DNA from 2 places in the Ruegeria sp. CDSC085 genome. Region 1 is predicted to be linked to the other one. Evidence: riboswitches for the same ligand, from Rfam matches in the RefSeq annotation. Region 1 holds a riboswitch; the other holds the start of a gene.
What was found. Region 1 has a riboswitch for cobalamin ahead of AC2FJB_RS19240 (DUF1636 family protein). Riboswitches for the same ligand answer to the same signal wherever they lie in the genome.

Region 1 (3,186 bases):
TCCCGTTGTCAGCCGTATTTCTTCGCGGTCAGGTATACCGCTGTCACGACTGCTGATGCCGATGGGATTCTGCGCCATTTTGGGTGGCACAATGACGATGGTCGGGTCGTCTCCACTTATCCTGCTGAACGATCTGATCTTGACGGCAAATGACAGTTTGCCGGCCTCTCAGAAAATGGAGCCCTTCAGCCTGTTCTCGGTCACACCGATCGGTGCAGTTCTGATTCTGACGGGAATTGGTTACTTTTTGCTGTTGGGACGCTGGGTTTTGCCCGTGGCTGAAGGGCCTGACAATACGGGCACCGGACAAGGGACAAAGGAATACCTGCAAAGGGTCTATGGCCTCAAAGCCGACGTGTTCGAAGTCGTAGTGCCCGAGGACAGCCCCTTGGTCGGAGAGATTCTGGCCGACATCAACCACGAAAACCACCTGTACATCATTTCCACCTTCTATCGCGGCAAAACCTCGATGGTTCAGGTTTTGACAGCCGAAATTGCGGCCCCGTGTCGGCTGGCCATCGTCGGCCGCCGTTGGGAGGTCGAGACGTTCGCCAAGAAATACGGGCTTACCGTTCTTCCGGATTTGGACATTTTTGTCGAAGAGTTCGCCCCCACCAATGCAGGCGTGGCCGAGGTGGTCGTCACGCCAGACAGCAAGCTGATCGGCAAATGCCCCCGCGAGCTTTTGTTCCGCAAGACCTATGGCATGTCGCTGCTGGCCATTCACCGCGGCGAAGAGACGCTGAGCCATGTCGAGACCGAGGATCACGAATCCACTCAGATCGGGCTCGAAAAGTTTCAGGCCGGTGACATGCTCGTGGCGCATACCAGATGGGACAACCTGATGCGGATCAAGCGCGACCCGGACTTCGTCGTTGTGACAACGGACTTCCCCCAGGACGAACTGAGGCCGCAAAAAGTCGGCTGGGCCCTGGCATTTTTCGCCATTTCGCTGTCATTGATCCTGTTCACGGACGTCCGGCTTTCGCTCTGCCTTCTTACCGGAGCGGTAGGCATGATGTTGACCCGTGTGCTCAGCGTGGATGAGGCATACCGCGCGGTCGGGTGGAACACCGTATTCCTGCTCGCCTGCCTCATACCTTTGGGACAAGCTGTACAGAACACAGGCACGGCTGCGTGGATCGCCCAGCAGATCATGATAATTCTGGACGGCTGGCCGCTCTGGTCGCTGCAAACCGGAATCGCTGTTCTGGCGACTGCTTTTTCTCTGGTCATGTCAAATGTCGGGGCCACTGTCCTGCTGGTGCCTTTGGCGATATCGATTGCGATAGCGGCTGGTGGGAATCCATCGGTTTTTGCACTGACCGTCGCCATTTCCACATCGAACAGCTTCATCATCCCAACCCATCAGGTAAACGCATTGATTATGGGTCCGGCAGGATACAAGGTGATGGATTTCGTGCGTTCCGGCGGGATCATGACTGTGCTGTTTCTGGTCGTTTCGCTGCTCATGATCAACGTCATCTATTAGCGCGAGAGGATCCGGGGTGTTCGGCGGTCTTTTCCCATCATCGGGACAGGTTCTGTCGAGGCATCAGCTCAACACAGTGTACGACCCTTGTAGAGATACCGTTCGTCGCCGGGCCCATCTCAGGCTGAACCCCGGACGACATGCCGCCCATCGACGCCCACAGGTCGCTTTCTACTCCTCCGCATCATTGTTACGCGCGACTCGCTTGACAAGCAGGCCAGCGGTGCCGCATGTCCCTTTCGTTGGTGTCGGTGACAGCCGATGAAAAGGGAATGCGTCAACGGTCATGCCGCCAAACGCAGCCGCCCCCGCGACCGTGAACGGAGAGGATGCCCAATGCCACTGGCCCAAAGGCCGGGAAGGCGGGACATCCGACAGAGGCCCTCCTCTGGCATCCGCAAGCCGGGAGACCTGCCAACAACCGAAGTTGAAACCGGGCGGGGTGTTCCGGTGTCGGGTCCGTGACCAATCGTGGCCCGCATGAAACCCCGTCCCCCGCGAAGAGGATTTGGGGGGATGAGAGACATGACCGAGACCACACCAGTCGAGTTGCTGGTCTGTACCACCTGCCGTCGCGGCCTGCCTGTCGAAGATGACGCGCAACGCCCGGGCGCTTTGTTGCACAAGGCCCTGGAACAGGCTGACCTGCCCGACGGTGTCACCCTGAAAGCCGTAGAATGCTTGTCAAACTGCGATCAAGGTTGTTCGATCGTATTGCGCGGCGGGCCGGGCCGCTGGACCTTCGTCTATGAAAACCTGAGCGAAACAGATCATGTCGACGTCATTGTCGACGGTGCGACCAAGTATCTGGCCACTGAAGATGGTTTGGTGAAATGGCGCGAACGCCCCGAACATTTCCGAAAAAACTGTGCCTCGCGCATTCCCCCGATTGGAGCCTGACATGTCGAACCTCGAAAAACTCCCCGTTACAGTGATCACCGGCTTTCTGGGCTCGGGCAAGACCACGTTGGTGCGTCACCTGATGCAGAACCCGCAGGGCAAGCGCCTTGCTGTCGTGGTCAACGAGTTCGGCGATGTAGGCGTCGATGGCGACATCCTGAAATCCTGCGCCATTCCCGATTGCCCGGCGGAAAACATCATGGAACTGGCCAATGGCTGCATCTGCTGCACCGTGGCAGATGATTTCATTCCCACCATCGAGGCCCTGATGGCTCTGGAACCGCGCCCGGATCACATTCTTATCGAAACCTCGGGACTGGCGCTTCCCAAACCATTGCTGAAGGCGTTTGACTGGCCCGACATCCGCTCGAAAATCACCGTGGACGGCGTGATCGCCCTGGCCGATGCCGAGGCTGTAGCCGCCGGTCGCTTCGCGCCCAATGTCGAAGCGGTGGATGCCCAGCGCATGGCCGATGACTCGATCGATCACGAAACGCCCCTGTCCGAGGTGTTCGAGGATCAGATCTCCTGCGCCGACATCATCCTGCTGACCAAGCCCGACCTCGCCGGCCCTGAAGGCGTGGCAAAAGCACGCGAGATCATCGCCGCCGAGGCGCCGCGTCCCCTGCCCGTGGTCGAAGTGGCCGAAGGTGCGGTGGACGTTCGCGTTGTGTTGGGTTTGGAAGCCGCCGCCGAGGATGACATCGACGCCCGCCCTTCGCATCACGACGGCCACCATGATCACGAGCATGACGATTTCGAAAGCATCATCGTCGAGTTGCCCGAGCAAGCCG
Region 2 (3,186 bases), on a different contig from region 1:
TTATTTATTATTGACAGGGCGGGTCGGCTTTCTCATTCTCAAGCAAGAAAGGGGTGGTCGTGCCTGAATATTCATCTCAGACAAACTCGATTGGCTCGCACGGGTCAGAGGTGCGCGGAACGAACCAAAGCGGCATGCGGGCCCGAAACGAACGCCTTGTGTTATCTCTTGTCCGGCGCCATCAGGCCCTTGCGAAGTCCGAAATCGCGCGCATGACGGGACTGTCGGCACAAACGGTTTCCGTCATTATGCGTCTATTGGAAAAGGATGGGTTGCTTCTGCGCGGTGAACCGGTTCGCGGGAAAGTCGGGCAGCCTTCTGTTCCCATGCGCCTCAATCCGGATGGTGCGTTCTTCTTTGGGCTTAAAGTCGGGCGCCGCAGTACCGAACTGGTTTTGACTGACTTTGTCGGAAACGTGCGGCAACGAGAGAGGCGAACCTATGACTATCCAACGCCGAATGCCACTTTGGATTTTTCCAGAGAGAGTCTTGGGAAAGTGATGTCGTCCATGTCACCTGAGTCCAAAAGCAGGATCGCGGGGCTCGGAATAGCTATGCCCTTTTACCTGTGGGACTGGGCGAAGGCTTTGCAGGTTCCTCAGGAAAAAATGGACCCGTGGCGCGCGTCGGACTTAAAAGCGGACCTGGCTCTCAGCTGCAATATGCCAGTTTTCCTTCAAAATGACGCGACAGCGGCCTGTGGTGCGGAATTGGTTTTTGGCCCGGCTGACGGGCCAAGAGATTTTTTGTATTTCTACGTCGGCTTCTTCATTGGCGGCGGGGTGGTCCTCAATGGCTCGATCTTTTCTGGTCGGGGAAACGCAGGCGCGCTCGGTCCTTTGCCTGTTCCTGATGACGCTGGCGGTGTGAAGCCGCTGATTGACGTGGCCAGCCTTTATGTGCTCGAGCGTGCAATCACGACAGCAGGGGCAACCTCGCATTCTTTATGGGAATCGACCGAGCATTGGGATGTGCCAAAAGCTCAACTGGAGAACTGGTTGAATAAGACCGCGAGCGGGATTGCCTATGCGATTGTATCATCATGCAGTCTAATCGACTTTGAGTGCGTAAAGATTGACGGCTGGATGCCGCCGGACATCAAGGCGCATTTGGTTGAATTGGTCGAAAACAAACTGTCCGAGGTTAACCTGACCGGTCTTGAGCGCCCTTTGGTGGTGGCGGGGGCCGTGGGCCCGGATGCGCGCTCGCTGGGCGCAGCAAGCTTGCCGTTGTCGGAAAGGTATCTTTCAGAAGCCTAGAAGTGTATTTCCCCTTCTTCCACTGATGCTTACCGAAGCACGTCAAACCACACCAGACTTCCCAGGTTCATAACTTTTTCGACGGCCATCACAATTGATCGTTGACGGAGACTGGGATTGTCTGGCAAGCCGCTGGACATGTCCGGTTCCGGGGCGCGCTCTGGAATCAATAGGGAATGCGGTGCGGGCTCAGGCCCAATTCCGCAACTGCACCCGCAACTGTAAGCGGCGAGCAGGGCTGAAACGCCACTGGGGTTTTCCCGGGAAGGCCAGTCCGATGCTTTGACCCGCAAGTCAGGATACCTGCCGGGCATGTGCCCCCATAAGGGGTGCTCCTCATCGGCGACGGGATGTGCGTCGGACCAGGATGCCTGAAAGGGCAATTTGGCGTTGGATGTCCCGCAGTCAAAGTGAATTTCGCACCGGGATTGGCGCGACGGGACAAGGACGACTGTTCATGAAAAAGCTGCTCAGTGCAGCCGCTGCCGCGATGGCACTTCCTGCCATGGCAAATGCGCATTTCCTTTTGGAATACACCACCGACACCATGATCGAGAAACCCGGCGATGTGCCGGTCAAGCTGATCTTCTGGCATCCGTTCGAGAACGGTCACGTCATGGATATGGAAAAGCCGCAGGAATTCTATGTGATCCACAACGGCAAAAAAACTGATTTACTTGGTACGCTGGAACCTGTCCGCTTCACCGGTGGAGAAAACGAGGGGGCGGCATTCAAAGGCAGTGTTCCTGTCAAACGTTCGGGCGATTACGTGCTGGTGACGGTTCCTCAACCTTATTATGAGGAAGCCGAAGACATCTATATCCAGCAGTTCACCAAAGCGTTCCTGAACCGCAACGCATTGCCGACCGACTGGATGAACCCTGTGGGTCTGCTGACCGAGATCATACCGCTTAACAAGCCGACCAACATCATCGCGGGTTCGACCTTCACGGGCCGTGTGATGGCTGATGGTCAGCCGGTTGCAGGTGCTGAGATCGAGATCGAGTACATGGCCGCCGAACCTGGCATGGAAAGCTCGGCCGCTTCGACACCGAAGGTGTCACCAATGCCGGGTGGTGCCGTGGTCGCCATATCGGACGACAACGGGTACTTTTCGTTTGGCGTTCCAAAAGCCGGTTACTGGGGTTTCGCAGCACTAGGTTCAGGTCCAGTGACCGAACATGAGGGTAAAGAACTTAGTCAGGATGCGGTCATCTGGATCCGCGCCTGGGATCTGGAGTAAACCCAAATGCACATCGTCGACGGAGCCCTTTCCAACCCGGTCGTGGTCGGCGGTGCCGTCGCCGCTGCGGGTGGGATTGCCATGGGCCTCAGGTCACTGGATCTTGACCGCATCCCCACTGCCGGAGTGTTGTCAGCCAGTTTCTTCGTGGCATCGTTGATCCACGTACCCATTGGTCCGTCATCGGTACATTTGATCCTCAATGGCATGGCTGGACTGCTGCTTGGCTGGGCCGCATTCCCGGCTTTGTTCGTCGGGCTTTTGCTGCAGGCGGTCTTTTTCGGCTTTGGCGGATTGACGGTGTTGGGGATCAACACCGTCAATATCGCTTTGCCCGCGGTGGTGGCCGGATTGTTGTTTGGTCGTCTGATCGCGCGTGGGACGCCTTTGCAGGGTGCGATCTGGGGTGGCTTGGGCGGCGCATTTGCCATTGCGGCGACGACCGGCATGGTCGCGACTTCACTGGCACTGTCGGGGGATGAGTTCCTGCCCGCTGCCAAGCTTGTTTTCTTTGCACATATACCTGTCATGGCCATCGAAGCGATCTTGACCGGGTTCGCCGTTTTGCTGGCGCGCAAAGTCAAGCCCGAGCTGTTTGTCAGAGGAGCGACCACATGAAGCATCTGGTTATCACACTGGCTTTGTGCTGTGCGCCTTTGCCTGCGCTGGCGCATAAAGTCATAG

Region 2: it holds a riboswitch for cobalamin, as region 1 does, so the genes downstream of both, AC2FJB_RS21290 (DUF4198 domain-containing protein) here and AC2FJB_RS19240 (DUF1636 family protein) in region 1, are expected to answer to the same signal.

What each region holds. Positions count from the first base shown of each region.
Region 1 covers NZ_JBXWNR010000018.1:65,427-68,612, reverse strand. Annotated here, with positions in the region: gene AC2FJB_RS19245 (SLC13 family permease) at 1-1,492, shown strand, start outside; cobalamin riboswitch at 1,719-1,925, shown strand; gene AC2FJB_RS19240 (DUF1636 family protein) at 2,018-2,392, shown strand; gene cobW (cobalamin biosynthesis protein CobW) at 2,394-3,186, shown strand, end outside.
Region 2 covers NZ_JBXWNR010000026.1:13,414-16,599, reverse strand. Annotated here, with positions in the region: gene AC2FJB_RS21295 (ROK family transcriptional regulator) at 135-1,259, shown strand; cobalamin riboswitch at 1,386-1,584, shown strand; gene AC2FJB_RS21290 (DUF4198 domain-containing protein) at 1,717-2,502, shown strand; gene cbiM (cobalt transporter CbiM) at 2,509-3,120, shown strand; gene AC2FJB_RS21280 (NikL family nickel/cobalt ECF transporter subunit) at 3,117-3,186, shown strand, end outside.